DNA from 3 places in the Vibrio atlanticus genome. Region 1 is predicted to be linked to each of the others. Evidence: predicted binding sites of a transcription regulator. Region 1 holds the regulator's gene; each other region holds the start of a gene.

Region 1 (10,751 bases):
ATGCGGTTTTCGCGCAGTGCTGATTCCATATCTTGGAATGCTTTCTTCACACCGCCATTTTGCGGTAGAAGGTAATCACGCAGAGAACGTGTAATCGCACTTGAGATACCGCCGTAAAGTGATGCTTCAATCAAACGGTAGAACTTAGAACGGTCACTGCTGTTACGCAGTTTCTTAGGAACAACACCGTACTCAAACATCTGTGAGTGGTAATCAACAATCGAAGAGAAAGCTTTAAAGTACGCCCCTTCATATTGCGCTACCGCTGCTTTCACGTCGTTCAGTTGACACACACGAGCGTGGCTGTTTGAAACGTTCTGAATCAATACATCCGTTGGCTTCACATGGCTTGGAAGGCCTTGGATTACAAACGGTTTGATGTCGACCTTCTTATCACGACCCGCAACTTGCTGCAGTTTTACTGCAAACAATAGGCGTTGATTACGAGAGTTCACAACATCTAGCGCGGCATAACATGCACCCGGCTGAAGCTTACCGTAAAGGCCTTTATCGCGTGATGACTGTGAGCTACCCGCTTCCGTTGTGTTACGGAAATGCAGAAGGCTTTGGTCAGGAATAAGTGCAGTGATGAATGCCGCCATTGTGGTCGACTTACCCGCACCGTTACCGCCAGAAAGCGTTGTAACCAATCCATCGATATCAAAAGTACGCGCAAAGAAGCCGTTCCAGTTGATCATGGTTAATGATTGATACTTACCTCTTTCAATCATGCTTCACCTTCTACTTTTGTTTGTTCGCCATCGTTTGACTCAAGGTCAAAGCCGGCTTGATCGTTAAAAATATCTTGTTGACCGTTTTCGTCTACGTCTAAATCTATTTCTGATACGGCTTCTGCTTGTTCTTCATTCAACAAGCTACCTTGGTTAGGCTCTTGAGTATGAACAACAGCTTCGCCATCACGAATAAGACGTAATTGTGCTTCTTTCATATCATCGCCAACACGAACGTCCGCACCAAAACGGAACACCGCTTCGCTGATACGGAATTTACCTGTTTCACCAATTACGATCAGCATGCCGATACGACGTAAACGGCGTAAAGAAGTACGTACTTTTTCAAACAGCTTTTCTTTGTCTAAGTCAGAACCAGACGCACGGTTGGTTGCTAGCTTCATGAGTTTTTTCTCATCCGCTAACGACATCAGTTCATCAAATAACTCTTGATTGGTGAAGATGCCTTCATGAGCCAAACGCTCTGGGCTTAGGTATAAGAAACACAATACTTTGCCAACCAGCATGTCGAGCTCAGACAACACACTACGACCAATTAAAGACGTAGAACGCGGGCGCAGATAGAAGAAACCTTCAGGCGCTTTTACCAGTTCCGTATTGTAGCGTTGATAAAAATGCTGAAGCTCAACTTCAAAATCAGAAAGCAACGCATGGTTATCGAGGTCTTCTGTTGAAACATGCTTGCCTGAACGCAACATGCTATCTAGCGCAGGAAACAATGGGTTCGCTATCGCTTTTACCAGTTTCTCTGGCATGTAATCATCAGTACTTGTTAATGACATTTGCTTGTACCTTTGCACCGAAATCGTTGATTGCCTGCCAATCTGGCTGAATAGCCTGATAGTCAGACTCTGAGTAACCTAAGCGAACGGCTTGGTCGACAACAATTCTGGCTAAATCAAAATGGTGTGTGCGAGGGTGCGCTGCGAGGTAATCACGCAGCACAAGGCCAAGATCAATTGGCGCACCTTGCTGTTTGTGAGCTTTCAACATATCTGCGATTCGTTCTGAAAGTAGATCGTTCACTTGCTCAAATTCTTCGTATTCTACGTCGATTGGGGCTTGCCCCATCACTTCGTCATCACGGAGCACAAGTGCTTCATCGCGAAGATCCGTGAGTTTTTCTGCGTCTGCGTAGGTCAATAACCAAGGCGCATCAAAGTAGTCAGTGACTGACTGACGCAAGCGTTGGCTAAAGGCACGGTTTTTATCCATATCGATCGCGGTACGGATAAATTTATGCACGTGGCGATCGTAGCCGATCCACAAATCAATCGCTTGTTGGCCCCAACTAGTGATTCGGTCTAGCTTCATTTGCAAACCAAATAGGGTTTCGCCAACGAACTCGAGCTCATCGTCACCATAAACAATTTCTTGAATATCAAGAATCTGGGTTTGCAGTTCATCACCCGCCGCTTGCAAGGTGTCTTGCAACTCTTTTAGCGTGGCTGAGGTTTCTGATAGCAAAGACTCACAGTTGTTGATTGCTTCTCGCCAATCTTTATTTAACAGATCCGCAATTTGCTGCTTGACGGTTTGTTGCTGTTCATCCATAACCCGCTGGTTGAGATCGATCTGATCAAAAATTTCGCCAACAGAATACTTGAGCACGCCGTAAACATTCTTTCTCCAATGCCCTGGAGTTCCACCTTTCTGGGCGGCTTCAATGGCTTTTGCCATTTCATCGGCAACCATAGAAAGCTGGATAGACAGTTTTAATTTAGAAAACTGGCGGTGACGTAAGTAATAATCTGAGATACCAATCGCCAATGGCGATAAGCGATAAATGCTTGCACCATCTGTGATTTCGCTGGTAAAGCGGCTGATCAACTTCTGTTTAACCAACTCATTGATAGCGTTGTTGGCACGAAACGCAGACGCTTCGCCAGTATCTTCAAACAGTCGAGTGACAATAGTGAATGCATCGTGCAGTTCACCCTCGCCCAACTCTTCATCGAACCTTTCATTGCTTAGTACGGCGATAGCAATCAAAAATGCTAAGCGCTCTGGTGGCAAGTTTAATGAAAAATCATGCTGCTTGACCCAGCCCACCAACTCATCAATTGGCTGCTCTTCGGCAGTTTGAGTCATTTCACTCATTGTGGTTCCTGTTACTGTTGTTCGTCATATCGAACGTATTAGATATGACGCCTATTTCTTTATGACGCGGCTTCTTACGATGGCATAGCGCATGTTGTGGCTTCTTTTACCACATTCACCGCTGTTATTGCGCAGGTTTTTGAGCCCAAACGTGAATATAACGGCCTAGCGACAGATATGGCTCTTGGCGACATAGCTGTTTCTCTAGTTCCAACACATCTTCAAATTGGTAATCGCCCATGTACTCCATATTACCTATGTAGTCACTGAAAGAGCGAATACCTGATTTACCACAGATATCTAGACCAGCGTCTTCTATCCATTGATAAACCTCTTCAGGCTTCAAGCCTTTTTGTGGTTGCAGCTTAAACCTTTTTCGATGTGGCATCCCATTCAATACATGAGGAATGTTGCCACAAATCACATTTTTCAGGACTAAACCATGGTGGTTGTAAAACATTATCGAGGCAATACCACCGGGTTTTACTTGTTCCAACAATAAATCAAGTGCCTGTTTAGGGTCTGCTAACCATTCCATTACGGCATGAAACATCACAAAATCGACTTTCTCTTCGAGATGCTCTGCCACTTTTTGTACCGGTGAATGAATAAATCGATATTGATCGAGCAAACCCGCTTCGCTGATACTTTCTTCTGCGAGCTTCAACATTTCAGAAGAGAGGTCGCACAAAGAAACGTTGTGGCCTAGTGTCGCAATTTTTTGTGACATCTGTGCAAGTCCACCACCGGCATCAAGCACATGCAACGGCGAAGCGGATTGCTCAAACTTGCTCAAAGCTTGTTCTAAATCTTCCCATACGATGCACTGACGGATCTCTCCTTTGTCAGAGCCGTATATGTTTTTTGCAAATTTGTGGGCAATATCGTCGAAATTACGGTCTTCAGTCACGGCTACTTGAGTTATTATGTCCTATCGTGCCTGCTATTCTGTCACAGGAATTTCAGGAATAAAGAGGCGATGTCTCTTTTTACTACTAAGTGATGTTTTTTCGGACTATTCGGATATGTTTGAGCTGAAAAAAGTAGTGTCTTCGTTACTGATGCCACTGCCAGCAATGTTAATTCTCGCTTTTCTGGGTTTAGCCCTAGTGATGTTTACTGCAAAAAGGAAGACAGGTTGCCTAATTACCCTTTCAGCCCTCTGTGGTATTTTCCTAATCGCTTTCCAGCCTGTTTCTAGTCAACTTTTAATGCCAATGGAAAGGCAACACACCGCTTTTTTACCTATCGATGATACCGTCGATTACATTATGGTTCTTGGAAGTGGTCACGTTGTTGATGACCAAATCCCACCAACATCAGAACTTAGCCGCACCGGTCTGATGCGCTTAAGTGAAGGGATTCGTATCTTACGTCTTTACCCTGGAGCTAAACTCATTTTGTCTGGTTATGGCGCAGGCACTGAGGTGAGCAACGCAAAAATGATGGCTAAAGTAGCGCTAGCACTCGGCGTGGCAAAACCCGATATCATTCTGCTTGAAACTGCGAAAGATACGTGGGAAGAAGCTCGCCAAGCCGCTGCATTTGTTAAGAATAAGAAAATGGTGCTCGTGACATCAGCTAGCCATATGACTCGCGCCCTTAATGAATTCAATGCCGCGGGCATGAAACCATTACCAGCACCAACCAACTACCTTGCACAAGAAGGCATTGTTGAACCATGGAATAAGTATATGCCTAAGGCTATCTATCTCGAGCAGACTGAGCGCTATTGGCATGAGACGATGGGATTGGTTTGGCAAAGCTTGCGAGATTGGCTAGACACAAGTAATGACCCTGTCGAGAGCAGTACTCCGATAATAAACAATTAAAAAGTTCAGTAACAAAAAAACCGAGGCATCATTGATGTCTCGGTTTTTTTACGTTCAAGTATCGTTACTGAAACCAGCTTTCCACGGAAAATTAGTCACCAGCAAACATGTAACCTTCACCGTGAACCGTCACAAAAATTTGTGGGTTCTTAGGGTCAAACTCCATTTTTGCACGCATACGACGGATTAACACGTCGATAGTGCGGTCATTCGGCGCGTCTACTCGATGGCTGATCATATTCAAAATACGTTCACGGCTTAATACTTGGTTAGGGTAAGAAGAGAGTGCAACCAATAGTTCATATTCAGCTTTGGTCAATTTCACCGGCTCGCTGTTCTTGCTTAACGCACGGCGAGGTATATCAAACGTCCATTCACCAAAACGAACCACAGATTCGTCTTCTGTTTGTTCTACCGCAACCGCTGCAGTTTTACGAGCAGCCGAAATACGCCACAAGAGGTTTTTAACTCGAACCAACAACTCGCGAAGTTCGAAGGGTTTAGTAACGTAATCGTCTGCGCCCATTTCAAGGCCAACGATCTTGTCAATGCTATCCGTGCGTCCAGTAACTAAAATTATTCCAATGTCTGATTGACTGCGTAATTCGCGAGTTAGCATCAATCCATCTTCGCCTGGCAAGTTGATGTCTAACATAATGAGGTCAACGTTATTTTCTTCTAACATTTTTCTCATTTGAGCCCCGCTTTCAGCTTCGCTCACTGTGTAACCTTCGTTCTGGAAATATCCAACCAGTTTACTGCGGGTTACCACATCATCTTCTACGACTAATACGTGATAGCTCATCTACACCACTTTTCTTATTTAATAGTTTCAGTGACCATTCTATTCATAACTCGTAACAATTCTAGTACTACAGAAGATAAAAGCCAGAAACATGATTTTTTTTTGATACAAGACAATCTTAAACCTTGCTATTTGTCTCCCATCGCAATTCAATATAGGCATTACTACTAACGAGTAACTTTGCGTTTCGCAAATAACCTTGTTATTCAGCCTTGGTGTGCCTATACCCAAATCACTCGACGATGCTAGGTATACACACACCACAAGACTAAATCAGGATCTAAGAAATGAAAGATACGAAAGCATTCAACGAACAACGAGCAGAAATATACTGGTGGCTATCAAGCTTGTTCGCTAAAGAGCTCACTCAAGAAGAACTCGATCACTACCACTCTGTTGAAATTCGTTCTTTCCTAACTGGTTTAGGTGAAAATGAAACACTAAAGCCGGCGATTGATAGCTTAGTGGATGCGCTAAACCGTCTACAAACACGTGAAGATGCTCAATTAGAATTGTCTGCTGACTTCTGTGACTTATTCTTAAAGACTGATAAACATGGCGCACTTCCTTACGCTTCTATGTATATCGGCCAGACTGGCCTTTTGAACGATAAGCCAGCAAAAGATATGGAAGAGATCATGGCTAAACACAACTTAGTGGTTAACCAAGACCTAAAAGAGCCAGCTGACCACATTGCTATCGAACTCGATTTCCTAGGTAATCTAATCATTCGTTCGAACGAAACTGAACTTGAAGAAGAACTAGAGAAATCCTTCGCTGTTCAACAGCAATTTATCGAACAGCAACTGCTTACTTGGGTACCAAAGTTCAACGTTAAATGTCATGACATTGACACATTCGGTTTCTACGCTTCAGTCTCATCTCTGCTATTGGCATTCTGTAAATTAGACACTCAATACCTAGCGGGCGAATAAGCTTTTTTTGACGACTCGATAAATAAATTCAATAGAATTGTGACCATTCACCCGGATTTCTGGGTGAATTTTATTGCGAGTAATTTCTAGTCAGTCTAAAATTGTGACCGCAAACGATAAAATATGAAACATTCACGAAATGCTACACTTATTGAAGTTCAGAGCATTTCGGTGTTAAGACAAGCCGCTCAATAGCGGTTTTTTGTTTTTTAGCACTTTAGTACCCAAAGAGCCCTACAAATTTAAGCTCTTAGTTAGGTAGCTTAACGGCTACTTCATTCCGTACTTTGGGAAAGTAGCTTCTAATAGGATAAAAACATGGCCACTATAAAAGATGTCGCACGCTTAGCCGGCGTATCAACAACAACCGTTTCTCACGTAATCAACAAAACTCGCTTTGTTGCTGAAGCGACTCAAGAAAAAGTAAACAAAGCCGTAGACGAACTGAACTATGCGCCAAGTGCCGTTGCTCGTAGTTTGAAGTGCAATACAACACGCACCATCGGTATGCTAGTGACTCAATCAACTAACCTATTCTTCTCTGAAGTTATCGATGGTGTTGAGAGCTACTGCTACCGTCAAGGTTACACTTTGATCTTGTGCAATACGGGCGGTATCTACGAAAAGCAACGTGACTACATTCGAATGCTTGCAGAGAAACGTGTAGATGGCATCTTAGTTATGTGTTCTGACCTGACTGAAGAACTAAGAGAGATGTTAGACCGTCACGCAGACATCCCTAAAGTTATCATGGACTGGGGCCCTGAAAGCTCTCAGGCTGATAAGATCATCGATAACTCTGAAGAAGGTGGCTACCTAGCAACCAAATACCTCATTGAGCGCGGTCACTCCAAGATTGCATGTTTAAGTGGCCACTTAGACAAAGCAGCGTGTGTTGAACGCATCTCAGGTTACAAGCGCGCACTCAATGAAGCGAAGATTACTGCCGATGAAAATATGATCATCGAAGGCAACTTTGAATGTGACACAGCTGTGATTGCTGCTGACCAAATCATTGAGATGAAAGATCGTCCTACCGCAGTATTCTGTTTTAACGACACGATGGCATTAGGACTGATGAGTCGATTACAAGAAAAAGGCATTCGTATTCCTGAAGATATCTCAGTGATCGGTTACGACAACATAGAATTGGCTGAATACTTCTCTCCACCGTTAACGACGGTTCACCAACCTAAGCGCCGTGTTGGTAAAAATGCATTCGAAATACTACTAGAGCGTATAAAAGACAAAGACCACGAGAAACGCGTCTTCGAAATGCACCCTGAAATTGTTGAGCGAAGTACAGTTAAAACGTTAAATTAATTGATGTAATGAGTTTAGTTTAATCAAGCGCACCTTTAGGTGCGTTTTTTTTTTCAACAAACAAAGTGCACTTGCATGCATAATTCAAAGATCATTAATTGAAGCAACATCACATTTTGAAATAAGAAGTGTGAGCCTAATTCAACAAAAACTTTATTCTAATAACCCAGTCACGCACAGGGCAAACCACTTGAAAAAGTGGGACGCAAAGCTTCCGGCCTAAACCACTCGTTGGTATGGTAGCGGGGTTACCGATGGCAAAATGCAGTAACTACTAATACTTTAGTAATTTACAGCCTATTGACAATTTAATTGCAACATTTTGCTAATCTCTCGGACCTGCTTATTTGGTGGCGTAGTTCAAATACACCGAGATAAATAACATGGATAAACCGATACTAAAGGACTCAATGAAATTATTTGAGCCCCTAGGAAAAATTAAGTCACGCTCAATGTTTGGTGGATTCGGGCTTTTTGCTGATGACACTATGTTTGCCCTGGTTGTGAATGACCAGTTGCATATACGAGCTGACAAATGCACAACGCAACAATTCGAACAACAAGGATTTCAACCGTACGTCTACAAAAAACGTGGTTTTCCTGTCGTTACTAAATATTTCGCTTTACCTGAAGGCTTATGGCAAGACCAAGAGAAAATCTTGCAGCTTGCGACTACGTCTTTAGGTTTTGCTAAAGAAGAGAAAGCTGAACAATCTTCTGCTAAACCAACTCGACTCAAAGATCTGCCTAACCTTCGACTCGCCACCGAGCGGATGTTGAAAAAGGCAGGGATCGATTCTGTAGAACGTTTATATGAATCTGGCTCTGTAAACGCATTTAACGCCATCAAAGAATCGCACGCGTCTTCTGTCAGTATTGAACTGTTATGGGCGCTAGAAGGCGCGATCAATGGTACACATTGGTCTGTTATACCGCAGCAACGTCGTGAAGAGCTTATCAATCACGTCAATTAACATTGTCAGTGCAAACTATCTAGATAACTAAGCCGCATTTTTGCGGCTTTTTTTATATCTGGTGAAAGTTATTCTATGCTTTGCCTGTCTATCTATACTAATCGTATACATTGAAAAACTAATGGTATGCATTGAAAATTTAGAGGAAGTATCAATGAGTAAAAAAATGATATTGGGTATTGTGTTGGTCATAACCATCATCTTGTTAGGCGTCAATTTCGGCCAGTACTTAACGCTTGAAAATGCAAAAGCCCAGCAAGCTGTTTTGAATGACTACATCGAGAGCAATTTCATTGCCGCTGCCGCTATCTACTTTGTCGCGTATGTCATGATTACGGCTTTCTCAATTCCTGGCGCCGCCGTTGTTACGCTGTTAGGCGCAGCGCTGTTTGGGTTTTGGAACAGTTTACTGCTGGTGTCTTTCGCGAGCGCTATTGGCGCAACCCTCGCCTTCTTAAGTAGCCGTTACTTGTTACGTGACTGGATCCAAACCAAGTTTGGCGACAAGTTAGCTACCATCAATAAGGGCGTTGAAAAAGACGGTGCATTTTACTTATTCTCGCTACGTCTAATTCCTGTTTTCCCGTTTTTCCTTATCAATCTATTGATGGGTCTAACACCGATGTCGGTGAGTCGTTACTATATTACTAGCCAAATCGGTATGTTGCCGGGTACCGCCGTTTTCTTGAATGCCGGAACTCAACTCGCAGAAATTGATTCACTTTCGGGTATCGTGTCTCCCTCAGTACTGTTGTCATTTGCCTTACTGGGTGTGTTCCCAATTATTGCTAAATGGTTGATGAACAAATTTCGCTCAGCACCTGTCGCTGAGTAACGTATATAGCTAAATAACTAAATAACTAAATAACTAAATAACTAAATAACTAAATAACTAAATAACTAAATAACTAAATAACTAAATAACGCATGCAGCCAAATAAGGTTCTATTTCAATGAAAATCTTCAGTGCATCGAATCCGACAGAAGCTCATATCATCTGTGGATTGTTAGAAAGTGAGAATATTGCGTGTGAAGTCCGTGGTGAGGGTTTGTTTGGTTTAAAAGGTGAAATCCCATTTACCGAAGATACAGACCCTTACGTATGGTTATATGAGCCAGAACTCGCTAGTAAAGCCCGCACGATCGTCAATGACTACCAAAAACAGCAAGATTCGATCATCTATGAAGAGTGGCGTTGTGGTGAGTGTCATGAAATCAATGAAGCACAATTCGGGTCTTGTTGGCAGTGCGGCGCTGCTTCGCCTGAATAGCAGAGTTTCAGTTATTACAGACACGATTCGATCAAATACCTCCTCCAAATAAAAACGAGAAGCTAAATTAGCTTCCCGTTTTATTTTAATTCTATTGGATCATCTAGTCTGATAACCAACCCAGAGAATCACTGAATTTGCTTTTGGATAAAAGCGATTGATTGTTGATTGAATTCTTCAGGATTTTCTACATTACATACATGCCCACAGTTGGCAATTTCTACCAACTCGCTCGACTCGTGCGCTTCGACCATTTCTTTAACGGGTTTGATGAACATGTAATCGCGCTCGCCCATCAAATACAAAGTCGGAATCGGCAACTCCCTGTCTTTAAAGTATTTCATCAGTGGGTTCACATCAGCCGTGAGGATAAACCAGCGCTTGAACTCTTTTTGGCACAGCTTTTTCGCTTCGCGGATAAACAGGTGACGTGATTCTTTCTGACTTTTTTGCGGCATCACAACATAAGCAAAAAGGCTGTATAGCCACATATAAGGAATGATGTGCTTACTCAGGTTTCCTAATTTGATTAAGACTTGAGATCGAGTGTTGAGTTTAGTGACAGCACCACCAAGCACCATCGAACGTACTCTGCTTGCCGCCAGTTCGGCCACGTTACGAACGATAATTGTACCCAAAGACATACCCACAAAGTGTGCGGATCGGATTTTTAGATGATCTAACACTTTAAGAATATCGAGCGTTACTGATTTGAACGTATAACGGTTCGAAATCAGATCTTTAAGTATGTTGTCTGAT
Region 2 (10,751 bases), on a different replicon from region 1:
GCAGAACTCAATCCGCTACAGTTGAGATCCAAACGATGATTGAACGCTTACAGCAAGAGAGTCAAAATATTGCTAAGATCACGGTGCAAACGGTTGATCAAGCGCAAACCAGTAGCCAACTCATTTCACATATCGGTGATGACGTAAACTCGATTGCAGATTCCGCACAAGCGCTAATTGACATGAGTCTACAAATAGCAACGTCAGCTGATGAACAAAGCAACGTAGCGAATACCATCGCTGCTGAGCTTAATGATATACGAGGCCAATCAGACGTAATCAAAGATGTCGCTCAAAACTCTTCAAAGGGCGTATCTAAGCTGACTGAAGCATCGGTTTCTCTGTCTCAAACTTTGGCAAGATACCGCACTTAGCACTTGGCACTTGGCACTTGGCAAATAACTATCAACTATCAACTATCAACTATTTGCACTTAATGCTTAATGCTTAATGCTCAGAATTAAGAACAAACCTAAGAAGGACTCATATAGAGTCCTTTTTTATTGGTGCTGATTAATAACTATGGTAAAACCATACTCCTCAGTTATTAACATGAAGTAAGTCGCAAAGGAGGGATTAAGAGGAGCCAAAACTGTCTAATAATCGAGCTTAGGGGTAATCTATTTGAACGGGTCTTATTTTCGCTTACCCTTTTGCTGCAGGTGACACATAATGAATAAAACAGATGCACCATACACCGACGACATCACATGCCCTTTATGCCAACATGACGAATATCTACTTTCAGAAAGTGGAGAGAAGTTCACTTGTGCTGCATGTGGTTTCCACACAACACAATTAAGCAAAGTAGTCAGCCTTCAATTAGGCTTTACCCCACCAAAGCTCCAGAGTGCGGTATACCACCACTTGAGCAGCGCTTGCCATTAATCCAAATCGATATTTCTTCCAAACTGTAAATATCCTGAGCCGCTAGCTCTGCTATGTCGGCTTCGGTATTATCACTCAATGAACCTTCAAACGTTGGTCGCAATCTAAAAGATTGAATACCCGCACGAACCCCTGCTTCAATGCCTTTCACCGTGTCATCAACATAAATACATTCGTTTGGTAAAAAGCCCATATTCATTGCGGTATACATGATCAGGTCGGGCTCCGGTTTCCAGCTATTGGCATCAAAAGCTGAAAATACTTTGCCTTTGAAGTCGTCGAGCATTCCTGTCATTGCCAATGAGGATTCAACTCGATATTTAGGCGCATTGGAAGCGATACAAAACTCAATGTCTTGTTGCTTGAGGAATTCAATAAGCTCAATAGCACCATCCATCGGCTTTAAATGGCGTTGGAACAAGGCTTCTAATTCAGTGCGATAAAGCGGCTCGAGTGTATCGATGGAGATAGATAGCCCTAAACGTGCTTGCGTATCCATTAAGATGTCAGCTAGCTTCCCACCTTGAAAGTGCACATAGCAGTCATTAACGCTTAACTTAGCCCCAAAGCCAGAAAACACATTCACTAAGGCTTGGCAACACAGCTTCTCGCTATCGATGAGTGTTCCATCACAATCGAAAATTACACATTTAGTTTGTTCTAACCGCATAGCTCTCTCACTCGCATTGAATTCAAGTTTTATCCTATAGTGTTCTTTCAATACGCGTGATGATTAAGGTAACACTTTACCTATCGCCCCTTATTTCTCTACGCGAAATATGCAGTGGATCACTTTATGCTTAACCATAAGCAACAGCACTCACTAAATTAATATACTTTGAGCGTCACCAATCACGACTTTATTTGCCAATAAACCGTTAATTCACGGCCAATTCTTCAATAACAATAGGTTTATCCGTTAATTCAATGCGACATTCAGCGGTGATGGTATCTGGATACGAATCACGGATAGCAACAAACTCGGGTAAGTGGCTCAGTAGTAACTGAGTAAGCTCAGGGTCGAACTGACAGCCGCATTCTCTCTCGAACAAATCGATAACCATCTCTAATGGCCACGGCTCTTTGTAACAACGGGCACTGAGTAGTGCATCAAACACATCCGCGACGGCCGTAATACGGGCAAACAAGTGAATTTCGTCACCCACTTTGCCATTAGGATATCCAGCCCCATCCCAACGTTCATGATGCTCGTTGGCAATGATAGCAGCCAGATTGGTAATATCACCGGCTCCACTCTTCAGTAAGTTATAGCCTGCCGTTGTGTGAAGCTTCATCACTTCCCACTCTTGCTCGGTCAATTTACCTGGTTTATCCAAGATTGATTCTGGGACTGAAATCTTACCCACATCATGCATCGGACTGATGATCTCTATCATCTCGACCTCGCGATGGCTCAAGCCACGATACTTAGCAAGCAACGCAGACAACTTGGCGACACGTTTAACGTGATTACCGGTTTCGCCAGAGCGAGTTTCAATCGCCTCTCCGAGAACATGAATCATATCTTTTTGAATATTCAGTGTTTGTTTCTGGAGTTTTAAGATTCGTTTGCTCTTTTTAGCCAGTTCTTTCTTTTGGCGTAGAGTGACAAATTGCATCAAAATAATCAGGCTCAAACCTGCAATGACCATCGACAATCCCAATAGCAACTGAAAGTTTTTACGAATAAAGGATGAAGGCTCATTAATGAATACAGCCTCATCAGGTAGCGCACTCTCACGGATACCGAAATTTGTCATCGCTGGATAATTGAAAACAAAACGTTTGTTCTCACCTGGAGTTAAAGGTTCGTCGAAACCAAGAGGTAGGTACTTATCGAGCGCCTTAACCGTCTCTTCACCCATGCTTTGAGAGTGATTCACATAGCCACCAAGTACATCTCCCGAAATATAGAACTGCCACAAAGCAAACACTGGAGCAGCACTTGCTTTAGACAAAGTATCCGAAACCTCTTGATAAGTATGATACACGCCTCGATTCAATTCGGTATTGTAATGACTGAGCAAAACCGCGTCATCAGCAGAGATACCTTCCAAAAACTGACGGGTACGCACTAACGATAAATCGCGTATTTCAACCAATGTGATATTAGGGAACTCAGTCATCACGCGATTCATCTCTTTGCGAATTAACTCAGAAGTGACACTGTAATCATTGATGAAATACAGTATTTTTAGGTTAGGTCTTAACTTCGAAATTAGATCAATATTGACGTCTATCTGATCGTTCTCATAAAGCACGGTTGCTCTATCAGACACCGAATACATGTCGGTACTGAAATCGTTAATACCGGCAGCAACGACAGGTGTGGAGCGATCGATCAAACTAGGCAGAGATTCAAGGAAGTTAGCCGCGTTGTCGTCAGTCGCGATTACACCATCAAACTTATAATCTGCATATTTGGTACGTAAGTAGTTTGCGATAGAATCGTAGTACTCAGGGCTATGGACGCGCTTTGAATCCAAATACTCGATTGAGAGTTTAACTTCGGCTTGAGATTGGCTGAACGCACTGTCTATCCCTTTTTGGAAGTCAGCGGTCCACTGATAAGAAGGTTCGTATGAGTGTAAAACTAGGATGCGTTTGATATCCCAGTCATTAGCAAAACTGAGTGAAGAATAAGCGCTAACACACAATACAGCGATTGAGAACAATAGCTTGTACATACAATACCCTTTAAATAAGACGGGGTATTTTACTTAGATTAACGCTTTCTCAAAGAACCTTTAGTTCTCGACCCACACTTTATCGCGAGAAGCATGATCTTGTGCCCAAAAATCAAGGATCTGCTTAGCAAAAGCGTTGATACTTTGACCACTTCCAACCACAACGTCTGAGATTAGCAGAGAATCCTCCGCTTCTGTAACGATAGCGCTCGCTGCTACATCACCATTTTGAGTCCCTATGTATAAGACATGTTCGTCAGATAACATAATCTGACTCAAAAACTCTAACATGTACGCCCTTTCGGTTTCATCTTGGTAAGCGCTGGCTTGGTTAAGTGAAAAAAGTACGGTCAGTTTATGGAAGTCGACTTTATGCAGTTCATCAATTTGGGAAGGTGTTTGATCTTGGGTGAGGAGTTGGTATGTCTTGGACGGGAGTTTGCTTTGATAAAGTTCTCGGCCTAGCAGGCTCTCTTTTGCGGGGTAGGCAATATCGAGTTGACTAAACAGCCATTGGTTTTTCTTCTGTACAATTTCAGGTATTTCGTTATTCATTCTTTTAGTACCTACGGTTAGTATCCCCAAATGTCACAGCTATTTGGAAGACATATATTCGACTGAGGTGCCGAGCTACAAGCACAGAGCATACAGAGCATGACCAAGGCCAACAAGTACTTTAAATGCTTCATATTTTCCATTATCCAACAACATCCTTTAAGAACTTAACGAAAAGCTCTACACTCGTATTCAAGCTTTCAATATCCTTATAGTAAACAGAACTCTATAAATAAAAAGGACTTCTTATGAAAAAAGCCTTAATAGCAGCGGGTATCATCACAATGTTGGCTGGCTGTTCGGACAACGAGGTTGGCGACGTCTCTCTTGGATTCTTCACAATGAAGGATATCAAAATGTCTTCTTTAGATGATGATAAAATCGCAGGTGTGACTTGTCATATCGCATCAATCGAAGCAAACCTTAGCCTTTCTGATCCAAGCGATAGCTCTATCTCTTGTCGTCAAACCGGTGAAATCACATCAGAAATGATCGCTAAAATTGACAAGAGTAAATCTGGTGAAGTGGTATTCAAGCAATCGAAAAGTATCTTCTTCAAAACGATGAAAGTTCGTCGTATCTACGATGCTGAGAACCAATCGCTGCTTTACTTGTCTTACACAACCAAAGAAACAGAAGGCAGCTTTAAGCATAGCCTTTCAACCGTTCCGCTTTGGGGGACAGAAGCTTACGTTGAACCAGCAACACTCGTTCCTGCCGAATAGTCTCACGCAAATGACCTAAAGCGAAAAGTAAACCGAGTCACCTGTACAGACATCGTACAGGTGATTCAAAATGTAATAAAAATGAAAGAATCAGAAACAAAATGTGATATCATGCGGCAAAATTTTTTCACTGTATTTTTCATATGAAGTTTCCTGGACAGCGTAAATCTAAGCACTATTTTCCAACTCACGCACGTGATCCGTTGGTCAACCAAATGCAACAAACGCCTAAGCTTCACCGCGCAACGATTGTCGGTGTAGGTCAAACAATTGTTGATATCGAAGCCCGTGTTGATAACGCGTTCCTTGAAAAATACGAGCTGAGTAAAGGTCACTCACTGGTATTAGAAGAAAGTAAAGCAGATGCTCTGTATGAAGAGCTAGTTGAGCGCGGTTTGATTACGCATCAATACCCTGGTGATACTATTGGCAACACACTGCACAACTATTCTGTACTTGCAGACAGTAAATCTGTATTGCTTGGCGTTATGTCTAAGAAGATTGAAGTTGGTTCATTTGGTTATCGTTACCTTTGCCGCACTTCTTCTCGTATGAATCTAAACCACCTTCAAACGGTTGATGGACCAATTGGCCGTTGCTATACCCTGATTTCTGAAGATGGTGAGCGTACGTTTGCAATCAACGAAGGCCACATGAACCAACTGCTCCCTGAAAGCATTCCTGAGAAAGTTTTCGAGAAAGCATCAGCATTGGTTGTATCGTCATACCTAATGCGTGGTAAACCTGAAGATCCGATGCCAAAAGCGGTACAAAAAGCGATCGAATACGCGAAAGCGCACAATGTACCTGTAGTACTAACACTTGGTACTAAGTACGTGATCGAAGGTAATGCGGAATGGTGGCAAGAATATCTGAAAGAAAACGTAACCATCGTCGCGATGAACGAAGACGAAGGTGAAGCGTTAACGGGTGAAAAAGATCCGCTTCTAGCTGCTAACAAAGCACTTGAGTGGGTTGACCTCGTTCTCTGTACTGCAGGCCCTATCGGTTTATACATGGCTGGCTACACTGACGAGCCTGCGAAACGCGAAACCACTCTGCCATTATTACCGGGTAACATTCCTGAGTTCAATAAATTCGAGTTCAGCCGTGCTATGCGTAAGCAAGACTGTCAAGATCCGGTAAAAGTCTACTCTCACATTGGCCCTTATCTTGGTGGCCCGCGCGAAATTAAAAACACCAATGGTGCTGGTGATGGTGCACTTTCTGCACTTTTACACGACATGGCAGCAAACAGCTACCACCACGTGAATGTACCAAACTCAGAAAAGCACGAGCACTCGTGTCTAACGTATTCTTCTCTGTCTCAAATTTGTAAGTACTCAAACCGTGTAAGCTATGAAGTGTTGACTCAGCACTCTCCTCGCCTTTCTCGTGCACTACCTGAACGCGAAGATAGCTTAGAAGAAACATACTGGGATCGTTAAGCGACTCTATTAGGTAGTTAACTCTTAGAGGTTAACGCCAAGTTGGATTACCCATTCCTTGAAGGGCTGCTATATGCAGCCCTTTTTGTATTCAACACCAATATAACGGCAGCTGAAGGTAATCAGATCGAATATTTTTCTCGTTTAAGATTTGATCTCGCGCAATGACTCTTTAGATCTGTTATCTTCCAGCACATAATTGATGTGGTTTGCCTTTACTTGGCAAATTTATACAGTACTATCGCCACGCAAACGTTTACGTACCACCTTTCGGTTCTGATATAAGGATCAAATATGCTGTCTGATATTGATATTTGTCGCTCTACTCCCCTTAAAAACATCAGTGAAGTTGCCAAGCAAGCTGGCCTGCACCACAACGAACATCAGCCATTAGGGCAATACAAATCTAAAGTGTCTCTCACATCACTTGAACGCCTCGCTAGCCAACAAGATGGTAAATTAGTCGTGGTTACGGCCATCACACCGACGCCTCTTGGTGAGGGCAAAACCGTCACCACTATCGGACTAGCACAAGGTCTAGCAAAGATTAACCAATCCGCTATGGCCTGCATTCGCCAACCTTCAATGGGCCCGGTATTTGGTGTAAAAGGTGGTGCAGCCGGCGGTGGCTATTCACAAGTTGCCCCAATGGAGCAATTGAACCTTCACCTGACTGGCGACATTCATGCCGTAACAGTCGCTCATAACCTCGCATCTGCCGCTATTGACGCTCGTTTGTATCATGAGCAACGTGAAGGGTTAGAAGCCTTTGAGGCTCGCTCAGGCTTAAAAGCTCTGGATATCGACCCACGCAGAATCGTGTGGCGACGTGTACTTGACCACAATGACCGCGCACTGCGTATGATCACGGTTGGCAAGAACGAAGCAGACAAAACAATTAATGGCTTTGAGCGCGAGGATGGCTTTGACATCTCAGCCGCTTCAGAGCTGATGGCTATTCTTGCTCTCACTGATGACCTCCAAGATTTAAGAAAGCGTATCGGACGAGTGGTACTCGCATACAACAACCAAGGCTTGCCATTAACTGCAGATGACTTCAACGTAGCAGGTGCTATGACAGTCACAATGAAAGACTCCATAGAGCCAACATTGATGCAAACCCTTGAAGGGGTTCCTACCCTAATCCACGCGGGGCCATTCGCTAACATCGCACACGGTAACTCTTCTATTATTGCCGATAAGGTTGCGTTAAAGCTAAGTGACTTTGTCGTGACGGAAGGTGGCTTCGGCTCAGATATGGGTTTTGAGAAAGCATGTAACATCAAAGTGAAAGCATCGAAAAAAAATCCAGATTGTGCTGTTATTGTCGCAACATTACGTGGTCTAAAAGCCAACTCAGGTTTATACGATTTGAGACCAGGAACTCCGCTACCAGATTCAATCTTTAATGATGACCAAGACGCGCTTATTGCAGGGTTTGAGAACCTTAAATGGCACATCAACAGCGTTAAGCAATACCAAGTGCCTACCGTTGTTGCGATCAATCGATTTCCACAAGATTCAGCTCAAGAGCTCGATGCTTTGAAACAGATGATCACCGACTTCGACCCAAGCGTTAGTGTTGAAGTAAGCGAAGCATTTGGTCAGGGTGGCGAAGGGGCGACTAAATTGGCTCACGCCGTAGTAAAAGCTTGCCAAAAACAGAGTGAATTTAAGCCGTTGTATCACTCAAAGCAAAGCCTAGAAGAAAAACTGATGGCCGTCGCTGAAGTTGGCTATGGCGCAGCAAGTATCTCGCTATCTCCACTGGCTAAAAAACAACTGGCCGAATTCAAACTGCATGGCTATAACGACCTATCGGTTTGTTTAGCAAAAACACCACTATCGATCTCGACAGAAGCACACGTAAAAGGTGCACCATCTCAGTTTGACGTACCCGTTAGGGAGCTAAAACTGTGTGCTGGTGCTGGCTTTATTTACGCGCTGTGCGGCAATGTAATGACCATGCCAGGCCTACCGGATAAACCGGCTTTTATGTCGTTGGACATTGATAGCAAAGGAAACATCGTTGGCTTAAGTTAATTACGACCAGACATAGGCTAAAAATCCGCTTTATCTAGAATAACCTGTCCGTACTATGCTCCCCATTATATTTGCGGACAGGTCTCGTTTCTGATACCTAATTGCTCAATTAACACCCCAAGTGCAATAAATTTCATTAAAAACGAAATAATATGCACATCTGATTATAAGTTTTGGGTCAAGATCACATTAATAGGCCTACAAAATATATAGTATTGCGCTGATTTTTCGAGGACAGTGATGAATACGAGTATAAAAAAACTGATCAGCCAATTTCTATGTACCTTGTTTGTCCTAGGATTAGTCCCTGCTCTCTATATAAACTCTGAATTTGAACGGGTTGAAGCCCAGTATGCGCTAAACATCAAACAGTCTAATCAAAACCAAATCGAATACAGCTTCCATCAACTCGCTATTATTGTTGAGCAAATATCAAACGCGGTTCCCTCTATTGCCGCCTCACAGACCCTACTTCGTTCCATTTCCGAGCCTTCAGTTACTAACAAACAAGCACTGCAGGATCTGTGGGTTGTATTGGCACACGGGCAACAATACTACTCTCAACTGCGTTTCCTAGATCTAGACGCTAATGAAGTATTCCGCGTCAACTATAAAGATGGCCACGCAAGTGTCACTCCAGACCACGAGTTACAAAACAAATCCTCTCGCGATTACTACAAAAAGCTACAAGAATTAGAGATTGGAGAAGTTAAAGCTACAGGCATTGATCTAGAAGTTGAAAATGGAGAGTTAGTTCGCCCCTTTTCGCCGACACTTCGCATTATGACGCCTGTCACTGTAGGGGAGCACATTATTGGCTATTTCATTGCTAACCTAAATATGCGCGAGATCTATGATCGCTTACATTACCAGATAGGTACATCAGCGACAGTTCCGGTCATCCTTAATAATACTGGTCATGTCATCATGGGTCCCGACCCTGAGGATTCATTTGGGCATGTGATTGAATCACGTTCAGACAAGACGTATGCAAAACTAGCCCCAGGCCTGTGGCAGAATATTCAAAGCGGCACCTCATCCAGCTATTTTGATGGTAAAAACTGGTATTTTCACTCTGACATCAGCCCTAAGATTAAGCAGTTTGAAGGACCAATTTATATGGTTCTTCATATTGAAGAACATCAATTTAACACTCAGTTTCAACAAGAAAATCACGCCATAGTCGTTCAGATAATCATACTCTCGATATTGATTTCAATGATATCTGCAGGTTTCGTACTGTGGAACAGAAATCATAAAAAGAACAGTATCGAAAGCCAACTCGCCAAAGCGGCAATGAACGGTATGTCTGCCCTATTAATCACAGACAAAAATAACCGAATCATAAAAGTAAACCAAGAGTTCACCCGTGTCAGTGGCTACGAGTTAGAAGATGTAAAAGGTAAACAGCCTTCATTGTTTAACGCTGGCCGATATAATGAAGAGTTCTACACTAAAATGTGGAGCGTCATTAAAGAGACAGGGATGTGGGAAGGCGAAGTGGTGAACCGACGAAAGGATGGCACCTTCATCACGGAAATTCTTCGAATACAAACCATCAAAGACTCAAAAGATGTGATTCAATTTTATGTTGCATCATTTGTTGATATCAGCAAACGCAAAGAGCTCGAGAATAAATTGAGAAACCTTAGCGAAAAAGATGCACTATCTGGCTGTTGGAATAGACGAAAGTTCGACCTGGAGCTTCGTGACGAGTGTTCTCGCGTTAGTCGTTACCCTACTCGCGAGCAATCTTGCTTAGCCATATTGGATATTGACCATTTCAAACGCATTAACGATAGATTTGGACATGATTATGGCGATAAAGCCATACAAACCGTAGCACAGGTACTGCAACGTGAATGCCGAGATACCGATTTCGTGGCTCGTATTGGGGGAGAAGAGTTTGGGGTTATCTTGCCTCACACGACACCACAAGAAGCCGACTATGTGCTTAATAGGCTGAGAATCGCGATCAGTATCGAGTTCGACAACGTCGTTACAATAAGTGGCGGAATAACCAACCTAACAGGTGAACCTGCACTCAATTATAAGTGCGCCGATTTAGCTCTTTACGAAGCAAAAGCAGTAGGTAGAAACAGTGTATGTTTGTTCCTTGATAGCGAAATGAGCGAAATTGCATAGTGGGAGCCTGCATCGCACCACCGCCCCGCTAACTTATTCATTTCACTCTAGAGTCGTTCACTCAACAATCAACTTGGTGCGGGGTAGAACTCCAGCGTATTCCCTTCGACTACCAGAATGCAATCCATATTCGCAGCATGGGCTGCCTGCTTACCAAGGTGAGTATCTTCAAACACAACACACTGCTTTGGCTGTAAACCCATACCAAAACAAGCAGCTAAGAAAGTATCAGGGTTTGGTTTATGATTCTTCACATCTGT
Region 3 (10,751 bases), 250 kb from region 1:
TTCGGATTCAACGTTGTCACCGACGGTTATTTGGAAGATGGGTGCAGTATGTTAGGTCTTAGATATACCCCACAGCTAGTGGCCGTTTAGCAAAAGACAAAAGACAGAGGCATCGAAATACAAAACATGGTTTTGATCGATTAAGTCGTTCTGAAATGCAAAAAACCCGACAACTCAGAGAGTTATCGGGTTTCTTTAAATAGTGGTACGCCCTGAAGGATTCGAACCTTCGACCACCTCCTTAGAAGGGAGGTGCTCTATCCAGCTGAGCTAAGGGCGCGCTACAGGGAAGGATTATACGAATTCGAATCAGTAAAGCAACGGCTTTATGTAACATTCTGATCCAAGTGAGTAAAAAAAGTGCAATAGAATTATAAGTGTTGGAAAATAGAACAAAGCAAACGTTTGCTTGATGGTAATCAAAAAGATTTTCTGGAATAATGCGCCAAAAACATCAGCCACTAACTTGAATATCAATACTAAGGAAATTCATGACTGCTCAAAATATTGATGGAAAGCTAATTTCTCAAACGGTTCGCTCTGAAGTTGCGGCTCGTGTAAAAGCTCGCACTCAAGCTGGATTACGCGCTCCGGGCCTAGCGGTTGTTTTAGTGGGTGAAGACCCTGCTTCTCAGGTTTACGTAGGAAGTAAACGTAAAGCATGTGAAGAAGTTGGCTTCGTATCTAAATCTTACGACTTGCCAGCCACTGCTACAGAAGACGAATTATTAACACTGGTAGACCAACTGAACGAAGACCCGGAGATTGACGGTATTCTTGTTCAACTTCCCCTACCAGCTGGTATTGATAGCACTCAAGTTCTTGAGCGCATCACGCCGGAAAAAGACGTTGATGGCTTCCACCCATACAACGTAGGTCGTTTGGCTCAGCGTATGCCTAAGCTTCGCTCTTGTACGCCTAAAGGCATCATTACGCTGCTTGACCGTTATAACATCGACTTACGTGGCAAACACGCGGTTGTGGTTGGCGCATCAAACATCGTAGGTCGCCCAATGACGTTAGAGCTTCTTCTAGCCGGTTGTACAACGACAACATGTCACCGCTTCACCAAAGACCTTGAGGGTCATGTACGTCAAGCAGATGTTGTTGTTGTAGCAGTTGGTAAGCCTAACTTCATTCCTGGTGCTTGGATTAAGAAAGGTGCTGTTGTGGTCGATGTAGGCATCAACCGTTTGGAATCTGGCAAACTCGTTGGCGACGTTGAATACGATGTCGCGAAAGAGAGCGCAAGCTTCATCACACCAGTTCCGGGTGGTGTTGGTCCAATGACTGTAGCAAGCCTAATTGAGAACACAATGATCGCTTGTGAGCAGTTTCACTCGAAATAGTCCGCAATGACAGCTTCGATAGTAATACCGTTGGCATGAATTGCCTCGCCCTAGAGTAAAACAAGCTAGAGCAGAATTAGAAAGCCGCAACGTGATGAACGTTGCGGCTTTTTTGATACTTAGCTATTCGTTTTTGAATCAGGCAATTCGCTTCTGATGCAGTGCTCGTTGCTACTTATCTGGTATCTCGACTTTTTCCGTCTGTTCAGAAGGCGGCAATAAACTAATGATCGCACACTCCGTTGATATGAGTTTTTCCAAATCAGAACCTTGTGTTACTAAACGGAAATCACCACCAGTCATCACACCGAGTGGAATCGCTTTAGGATACAGCGCGTTAAACTCATTAAGGTCAAACGCATCGGTCAATCCCGTGCTCTTAATTTGGCTGCCTTGAGCCATCAAGGAATTAAGCTTGGAATAGGTAATTCCTTCCGAAAACAGGCTTCTGTTACCATCTCGACTCACTGAATGCCTTTCGTGTTTAGTTTCTGTCGATTCAAGCTCAAACACCTTGTTTTCACCAAACTCATCTTGATAATGCATACTGACTAATGGGTTGGTTTGACGATAAGGCGAGACGATCATCGCGCGCCCTATCCCATCCAATTCCAGATTATTTTCTGCGTGATTTGAGGCTGGGTTACCAAAATAAACATTCAGATTATCCATACGCGCTAAGCGAATGCTCTCCCAGTTTGTATCAGCAAGCACACTGTTGATGTTGTGTGTCGCCAGCACTTTGGCAAACTGGCGTGAAAAATGAGTCGCACCAAAGAAGATAACCCCTTGCGCTTTCTCTTGAGTCACACCCAACCTTCTCGCCCACCAACTTGCGGTAAGGCTTTGAATCACAACCGTACCGATGATGACCAAGAACACCATTGGCACCAGTAGATCAGCCCCTTCAATCAATTGCTTCTCTTGAAGTTTGATAGCAAACAGAGAAGAAACTGCGGCAGCAACGATCCCGCGAGGTGCCATCCAGCTCAAAAACCATTTATCTGCTGAAGTAAGATCCGTGCCGATCCCGCTGATCCACACGCTCAAAGGACGAGCCACCAGCATGACGACCGCTAATAAGCCAATACCGCCCCAACCTATCGAAAGGAAAGTCCCAGAATCAAGTCTACTCGCCAGTAAGATAAACAAGGCAGAAATGAGTAACACGGTTAAGGTCTCTTTGAACTCAATAATATCTTCAAGATCCAAGCCTTTCACGTTGGCGAGCCAGATACCCATGATGGTCACGGTTAATAGGCCAGACTCTTCACTCAGATCATTAGAAAAAGAGAACGCCGCCAACATCAACGTTAGGACTGCCACGTTACGCAAATAATGCGGAACCCAATGCCCTTTCAGCATCTTGGCAATCAAATAGCCACCGATGAACCCTAAGCCTAAACCGATGGCTAGAGTCAGCCCCAAAGCCGACAGTACATGGCTTGTAGGATCGGCTGAAGAAACAATGTATTCGTAAACGAGAACGGCAAACAGAGCGCCAATCGGATCAATCACTATCCCTTCCCAGCGCAAGATGCTGCCTAACGAAGATTTGGGCTGAATGCTGCGCAGCATGGGAACAATAACGGTTGGACCCGTCACCACCACTAAGGCAGCAAACAGAGCGGCTAATGGCCAACTGAAGTCCACAAAGTAATAAGCACCCACCACGATACACGCCCAAGTAATCAGCATGCCGAAACTCACGAGGTGTGTCACCATGCGACCATGGCCTCTGATTTCTTTGAAATTCAGGGTCAATGCACCTTCAAACAGAATAATAGCGACACCTAATGAAATCAGCGGAAATAGCACGTCACCAAAAATGGCATCGGGATTAAGGATGTTAAGACCGGGACCTAAAAGTAGGCCGACAATAAGAAGAGGAAGAATAGCAGGAAGACGTAAGCGCCAGCCTAACAATTGACACGTTAAAGACAGCAGTCCAATTAATGCCAAAGAAGAAGTAATCGACAAATCCATTTGTGCCCCTAAAAAATTCGTACCACACCTTGTGATACAAACCTATTTGCTGAAACAAGAAAGCCTATGTCATTAAACTATAGGCTCTCTTTTTCATGCTAACCGAATATTAGTGTGATTAATCAGTCACTTTACTATAGGGGAAATAAAGTGACTGACTCATCCACTCTGTACTTATCATCTATCTACAGAGAAAGCACCACGCCAGCGATCGCAGCGCTCATTAAGTTGGCAAGCACACCCGCACAAATCGCTTTGAAGCCATATTGTGAGATGAAAGAACGACGCTCTGGAACTAAGCTACCCAAACCACCAATCAGAATGGCCATCGTAGAGATGTTGGCAAAACCACATAGTGCAAAAGTAACGATCGCTTTTGAGTGCTCACTCAGTGCGTCTTTCACGTCCATTAACTGGATGAAAGCCACAAACTCGTTCACAACGATTTTGTTACCGATCAGCGAGCCTGCAACAACAGCCTCAGACCACGGTACACCGATCAGCCATGCAACGGGTGCGAACACATAACCTAGGATAAGTTCGAAGCTTAGGTTTACGCCAAACCAGCCACCAACAATACCTAACAAACCATTCAGCATCGCAATCACACTGATAAAGGCTAGAAGTGTCGCACCCACCGCAACGGCAATACGAAGTCCAGACATAGCCCCATCTGCCATTGCCTCAACTACGTTTGTTGCTCGTGGAATCTCTACACCAGACTCAATATTTTCTTGAACATCCTCTGGGCTGCCTGGTACTAAGATTTTAGCCATCAATAGACCAGCTGGTGCCGACATGAATGCCGCAGCGATCAGATAGTTTAGGTCAACACCCAGCGATGCATAACCCACTAGCGTGCCGCCAGCAACAGAAGCCAAACCACATACCATCACAGCAAACAGTTGTGAGTCCGTCATATGTTTTAGGTAAGGCTTAACCACCAATGGCGCTTCGATCATGCCAACAAAAATGTTTGCCGTTGCAGACAGTGACTCCGCACGACCTGTGCCTAGAAACTTCTGCAAAGCACCGCCGATTATGTTGATCACCTTTGGCATAAAGCCGATGTGATACAAACCTGAAATCAATGCAGAGAAAAAGATAATGATGCCGAGAACGTTAATAGCGAAAACAAATCCGTTATTCGTTAGGCCACCGAATAGGAAGTTAATCCCCTCTTGACCGTAGTTGATCAAGCTAGACACCGCACCAGTAGCTGCATTCAGCGCTTCTTTACCCATTGGCACATAAAGAACCAATAGCGCGAATGAGATTTGCAGTAAGAAAGCCAAAGAGACAGTTCTTAGCGGGATATTTTTTCTGTCCGTAGATAGTAACCAAGCGGCTACTAAAATAGTGATAATTCCAAGTAGGGAAGCCATATGCGTCAACCTAAAAGTTGTAGGTAGGAAAGGCGACGCATTGTATAGAGGAAATCGTTTGCGGCAAGGTGCGGTTGTTAATGTGATGTTGGGATTATCAGCAACTTGCCCAAGATTAGATTAAAGCATTGAATTTTAATGGATTAACTTGTTCAAAAAGCATACTTTTTCCATATGGAAATTATATTTATGAATTAGGAAACAATTAACGATGCAGCTCAACGCAAGTTTTGAGGTTTTTGTCCCAATACGTCGGCGAACCAACATGCTGTTTGATGAACTCAATCACTGCTGAAAGCTTCTTTGGCATGTTCTTTCTACTCGGATACACAGCGTAAAATGGCATCAACTGACTGGCTCTCCATTCTGGTAATACTTGGATTAACTTGCCTGTTCTAAACTCCTCTTTGACTAAATAAGTCGCCAAATAAGCAACACCCCACCCAGATACAGCTGCGTCTCGTACCGCCTCAGCCAAATCCACCGAGTAATCGCCCGCCACTTTGACACTGAGGTTTTCTTGCCCGTTATCAAACGCCCATGACGTGTAGTCTCGTTCACGGCTGCGATAGATAAGACAGTTATGGTCAATCAGATCAGATGGCACATGAGGAGTACCAGCTTTAATCAGATAATCCGGTGATGCGGCTACCACAAATTGGCTGTCGGCTAAACGCTGCGCAATATAACCTTCTGGCAGGTCTTCATTATTGGTGATCCAAAGATCCAAGCGCTCCTCAATCATATCCACTTTGTAATCGAACAAATGCACTTCAATTCTCAGCTGCGGATAGAGCTGTCTGAGCTGATCAATCGCTGGAATGATATGCAGTGTGCCAAATGACTGAGACAAGCCTATGCGGAATATTCCAGAAATGTCGTCACGCTGGCTATCCATATCCATTTGAGCCGCTTTCACCGTATTGAACAGCTGCTCACAATGCTGATAGAACACTTCCCCTGCTTCAGTTAGTGTCAGGCTGCGTGTGGTTCTTTGCACCAGCTTGATACCTATCGAATCCTCGAGCAAAGCAACTTGCTTACTGATGTGAGACACTGAAACATTCAAACTTTTTGCTGCACTGGTAAAGCCTTCATGCTTGATTAACGCATGGAATATCACCATCTGTGCGGCTCTATCTGTTAGCACAAGGCCACCTTTAAAAATCTCTGAAATATAAAAGAAAAAGGACTCCGAAGAGTCCTTTAGTTCGTTCTGCCTATGGTAGGCCAAATGCTATTCAAAGCGACCTAAATCTGTTAACCAAATTAGTTCTAATAACCAAATTAAGGCCATTAATCAAATTAGGTCGATTAATCAAACTTAATTCTGTCTGCTAGGTGGCTAACTGCCAACGCAAAGTAGTAAGAACGATTCCACTTCATTAACACATTGTAGTTGTTGTAAATGAGGTAAGAACGGCCAGTTTCATCGTCTGGCATAATTAGCCAAGCTTTAATATCTTCATCAAGCGTTGGTAGTGGGCGATCGTCAAAGCGCTTAATACCGAGTTCAGACCACTCTTTTAAGTATTTCGCTTTGTCTTCGCCTCGGCCTTGCATTTCAATAGACACAGTCGACGGTACGTGAACCTGACGGCCCCAAGTATATTTGTCATCCCAACCCGATTGGCTGAGATAATTCGCCGCTGAAGCAAATACATCTTCTTCAGTACCCCAAATATCTTTCTTGCCATCGCCGTTACCGTCAGCGGCATAAGCTAAGAATGAGCTTGGCATAAACTGAGGTTGTCCCATCGCACCAGCCCAAGAGCCTTTCATCTCTTGTGGTGCAATATGGCCTTGATCAAGAATCTTCAACGCCGCCATCGCTTCGCTACGGAAGAAGGCTTCTCTACGTCCTTCATAGGCCATAGTCGTGAGAGCATCAATAACACTGTAGTTACCCGTGAACTTACCAAAGTTACTCTCAACACCCCATAGCGCGACAATGAATCTTGGTTGAACACCATATTCATCACCAATGCGCTTCAACGCTGAATAATGCTTCTTATAAAGCGATCTCGCCTGCTTCACTTTCCAATCTGGAACCGCGCGTGGAATGTATTCATCCAGAGTCAGTTTTTTCTCAGGTTGATTCTTATCGGCTTTCACCGCTCTTGGCTTAAACGTCACACCATCAAAGGCCTGATCAATGATCGTTTCAGAGATGCCTTCTGCACGGCCTTGTTGCTTTAGTTTCTCTACATATTGCTCAAAGCTCAGCTCTTCAGCCTGAACGGAACCAATCGTCAGGCTATTACCTAATAGTAATGCCGACACAGCCAATATGGTTTTCGAAAATTTACTCAACGATCACTCCTCCCTGAATTAAGGTAGCTATCACTCTTCGTCTTGAACGTTTTGCTGAGCTTTACGCTCTTTATGAAGTTCAAGTTCATTAACCGGTGGTGGCGGAACCTGCAAAAAGAAACCATCGGTGTTCAGTGATTCTCTCACTTTATCGATGTTCACTTGCGCCAGTTTACGGCCATCCATTTTAATTACCATTACAAAACTAGGTTTACCAAACATTTGCATCAATGCGTCAGGAACTTGTGAGAAATCATCCTTCTTAGGGATATAAAGGTATGTTCCTTCTTTCTTTGAACTTTTATATATAGAACACAGCATGACAAACCTTTTTATTGTTTATGACTACAAAACTCTCACTTACGAGATCAATAGTTTATGTTAAGGGAAATATTGGGAACAAAACGTTCATTTGACAACAAGATTACTTGCTGTGCTTGGTTTGGGAATATAACATGATAAACCAAGTTTCAGGCAACGCCCTTTATTTTATTGATAAAGAAATTGTACCAATCCGCTATTGAGGTCCTGTAGTTTTCGATGTCTAGTAATCCAGATCTAAAAGGTAGCAGTTTTACGCTATCTGTTTTGCACTTATCCGATGATCAAGTCGAAAATGCGGTGTCTTTTCTTCAAGAAAAAGTAAACCAAGCTCCCACTTTTTTCGCTGCTGCGCCTGTTGTTATCAATATTAGCAAAGTCGCGGGTGATATCGATTTTGTGCATCTGAAAGAAGGTATATCTCAAGCGGGCATGATCCCAGTAGGTGTGGCTGGTTGTTCGGATAAACGTATGCAGAATCTAGCGAAAGGAGCTGGTTTTGCAGTGATGACAGCCAGTAAATCTCCTTCTCAAGCTCCAGCGAAGATGGCTCCGATAAAAGTGGTGAGAACGCCTATTCGTTCTGGTCAGCAAGTGTATGCAAAAGATGGCGATCTATTGATCCTCAGCCATGTGAGTGCCGGCGCAGAAGTCATAGCCGATGGCAGCATCCATATCCATGGTACTTTACGCGGTCGTGCAATTGCAGGCGCGAGTGGTCAAACTGAAGCAAAAATAATTTGTAATGATTTACAAGCCGAGCTGGTTTCCATTGCTGGAAATTACTGGCTCAGCGATCAAATTGAAAGCGAGTACTGGCAGAAGAAAACCATGTTCAGTATGGCAAACGATGTATTACACGTTGATGTCCTCGCAATATAAGAGAAATAAAAAGGAAAACAAAATGGCACGCATTATCGTTGTAACGTCAGGTAAAGGCGGGGTAGGCAAAACGACCTCCAGTGCAGCTATTGCCTCAGGCTTAGCTTTAAAAGGGAAGAAAACCGCAGTTATCGACTTTGATATCGGTCTGCGTAACCTAGATTTAATCATGGGTTGTGAGCGTCGTGTTGTGTACGACTTCGTTAATGTTATCAATGGCGAAGCGACACTGAACCAAGCGATGATCAAAGACAAGCGCACAGAGAATCTATTCATTCTTCCGGCTTCTCAAACTCGTGATAAAGATGCACTAACAAAAGATGGTGTTCGTCGTGTATTTGATGAACTAGATGAAATGGGCTTTGATTTCATCATCTGTGATTCTCCTGCAGGTATCGAGCAAGGCGCTCTGATGGCGCTTTACTTTGCTGATGAAGCGATTGTTACAACTAACCCAGAAGTTTCTTCTGTACGCGATTCAGACCGTATTCTCGGTATTCTCGATTCTAAGTCTCGTCGTTCAGAAGATGGCTTAGAACCAGTGAAAACGCACCTTTTACTGACTCGCTACAACCCAGCACGTGTAACTCAAGGTGAGATGCTAAGTGTTGAAGACGTTGAAGAGATTCTTCACATCTCTCTACTGGGTGTCATCCCAGAGAGCCAAGCAGTACTGAACGCGTCGAACAAGGGTGTTCCAGTTATTTTTGACGAAGCAACCGATGCCGGTATGGCTTACAATGATACTGTAGAACGACTACTGGGTAGCCAAGTGGACTTCCGTTTCTTAACGGAACAGAAGAAAGGCATCTTCAAAAGACTGTTCGGGGGCTAATTCGCAATGTCATTACTAGAGTTTTTTAGACCACAAAAAAAGACAACCGCAAACCTAGCTAAAGAGCGTTTGCAGATCATTGTTGCCGAGCGACGCAGCCATGACGACCCAGCGCCGTCTTATCTGCCGCAACTAAAAGAAGACATCTTGAAGTGTATTGCGAAGTACGTTGACGTCGATCCATCAATGGTTGATCTGACTTTCGAACACAAAGATGACGACATCTCAGTATTAGAGCTGAACGTCAAACTTCCAGAAGAAGACCGCTAAGCAGAGCTCGAGCGGCGCTTATCACGATTCAATAAAAAAGAGAGCCTAGGCTCTCTTTTTTGGTATTTTAACTTGTGTCTAAACGCTATAAAAGATTAAGAATTCTGCATACGCTTTTTCAGTCGAGCTAAGTCAATTTCACTAGAGCGAACGGTCAACTTAATGCACTCGTAATCGTACTCTTCTTTAACCACACTCATGTTTGAGCGAATCTCACCGATGATGCCTTGGCCAGAATAAGGGATAGTGATCTCTTCTTCGATCATGCCTTCTTCAGCAACACCAACGATGTACTTGTGTAGCTTCGTGATATCTAGAGGATCACGAGTCGACGTTAGCATCGCATCTGGGAATTCTTCGATCAGCTCTAATTGCTGTTCTTCAGTCAATCTATCGCACTTATTCAGCACTAATAGTTTTTCGCTGCCTTCTACACCCACTTGAGCTAATACGTCGTGTACCACATCAAGTTGTGCGCGGAATGAAACGTCAGAAGCATCAACGACATAAAGCAGCAATGAAGCATCATGCGCTTCTGCTAGCGTTGAGTGGAATGATGCAACCAGATCGTGTGGCAATTTCTTGATGAAACCCACCGTATCTGAAACAAGAATACGCGGTTGAGTGATTGGCTGAAGCGCACGAACCGTAGTGTCTAGCGTTGCGAACAGTTTATCTTCACCCACCACTTCGGTTGCGGTCATTGCACGCATCATCGAAGATTTACCGGCATTGGTGTAGCCAACTAAAGCAACAGTGAAAAGCTCCGCACGCCTTGTGCGTCGGGTCTTCATTTCATCTTGTACGCTTACTAGCTCACGCTTAAGCGCAGCAATTTGGTCACGTACGTTACGACGGTCTAGCTCAAGTGAAGTTTCACCGGCGCCCTGACCCATTTGGCGTTCTTTATCGCCTTCAGCCGTTTCACGTAGTCGTGGCACTAAGTAGTTTAGACGAGCGATATCAACTTGCAGACGAGCAGTACGAGTACGAGCGTGACGGCTAAAGATTTCTATGATGATGCCAGTGCGGTCAAATACTTCCACACCCAAACTCGCCTCAACAGTACGCATTTGAGATGGACTTAAATCACAGTCAAATACCACAACATCAGCGGCACCGTATTGGAAGTTGCCCGTTGGAAGATCATCAAAATCTAGCTCATCGATTTCAGCATTAAAATCAAACGACTCATCAATAAAGTCTTCATCTTCTGCCTCTTCAATAGAGCCTTGGTAACCAGTTAGGTGTGCAATTTCAGCAAGCTTACCTGCACCCAACACATTCTGTCTTTGAGATGAACTGTGGTGTTGCGATTGCGTACCGACGACTTTAAACCCTAGGGTTGTCACTAAGCGAGCAAGTTCGGCAAGAGACTCTTTTGCTTCGTCACCTTTAAAATCCGGTGTC

The links. The regulator PurR, encoded in region 1, represses purine synthesis genes. The targets are predictions, from matches to a motif close to TNANGNAAACGTTTNCNTNA.
Region 2: OCV30_RS21060 (formate--tetrahydrofolate ligase) is a predicted target of PurR. The motif match lies at 6,548-6,567, and genes of this name have one in related genera.
Region 3: OCV30_RS04715 (NupC/NupG family nucleoside CNT transporter) is a predicted target of PurR. The motif match lies at 4,767-4,786, and genes of this name have one in related genera.

Annotation. Positions count from the first base shown of each region.
Region 1 is NZ_AP025460.1:1,254,674-1,265,424, reverse strand. Features, by position in the region: gene mukB (chromosome partition protein MukB) at 1-731, opposite strand, end outside; gene mukE (chromosome partition protein MukE) at 728-1,534, opposite strand; gene mukF (chromosome partition protein MukF) at 1,515-2,852, opposite strand; gene cmoM (tRNA uridine 5-oxyacetic acid(34) methyltransferase CmoM) at 2,977-3,762, opposite strand; gene elyC (envelope biogenesis factor ElyC) at 3,878-4,684, shown strand; gene torR (two-component system response regulator TorR) at 4,776-5,489, opposite strand; gene torD (molecular chaperone TorD) at 5,777-6,424, shown strand; gene purR (HTH-type transcriptional repressor PurR) at 6,743-7,747, shown strand; cyclic di-GMP riboswitch class I at 7,918-8,003, shown strand; gene OCV30_RS05760 (TfoX/Sxy family DNA transformation protein) at 8,131-8,721, shown strand; gene OCV30_RS05755 (TVP38/TMEM64 family protein) at 8,876-9,556, shown strand; gene OCV30_RS05750 (putative signal transducing protein) at 9,675-9,992, shown strand; gene OCV30_RS05745 (alpha/beta fold hydrolase) at 10,121-10,751, opposite strand, start outside.
Region 2 is NZ_AP025461.1:1,193,976-1,204,726, forward strand. Features, by position in the region: gene OCV30_RS21030 (methyl-accepting chemotaxis protein) at 1-374, shown strand, start outside; gene OCV30_RS21035 (HAD-IA family hydrolase) at 830-1,558, opposite strand; gene OCV30_RS21040 (HD domain-containing phosphohydrolase) at 1,767-3,575, opposite strand; gene OCV30_RS21045 (hypothetical protein) at 3,636-4,130, opposite strand; gene OCV30_RS21050 (CreA family protein) at 4,379-4,855, shown strand; gene OCV30_RS21055 (inosine/guanosine kinase) at 4,999-6,303, shown strand; gene OCV30_RS21060 (formate--tetrahydrofolate ligase) at 6,598-8,346, shown strand; gene OCV30_RS21065 (sensor domain-containing diguanylate cyclase) at 8,587-10,491, shown strand; gene OCV30_RS21070 (beta-phosphoglucomutase family hydrolase) at 10,560-10,751, opposite strand, start outside.
Region 3 is NZ_AP025460.1:1,007,433-1,018,183, reverse strand. Features, by position in the region: gene OCV30_RS04735 (GNAT family N-acetyltransferase) at 1-90, shown strand, start outside; tRNA gene OCV30_RS04730 (tRNA-Arg) at 204-280, opposite strand; gene folD (bifunctional methylenetetrahydrofolate dehydrogenase/methenyltetrahydrofolate cyclohydrolase FolD) at 492-1,349, shown strand; gene OCV30_RS04720 (cation:proton antiporter) at 1,521-3,335, opposite strand; gene OCV30_RS04715 (NupC/NupG family nucleoside CNT transporter) at 3,521-4,720, opposite strand; gene OCV30_RS04710 (LysR family transcriptional regulator) at 4,926-5,846, opposite strand; gene OCV30_RS04705 (lytic murein transglycosylase) at 6,035-7,033, opposite strand; gene OCV30_RS04700 (YcgL domain-containing protein) at 7,064-7,354, opposite strand; gene minC (septum site-determining protein MinC) at 7,574-8,236, shown strand; gene minD (septum site-determining protein MinD) at 8,259-9,071, shown strand; gene minE (cell division topological specificity factor MinE) at 9,078-9,341, shown strand; gene hflX (GTPase HflX) at 9,437-10,751, opposite strand, start outside.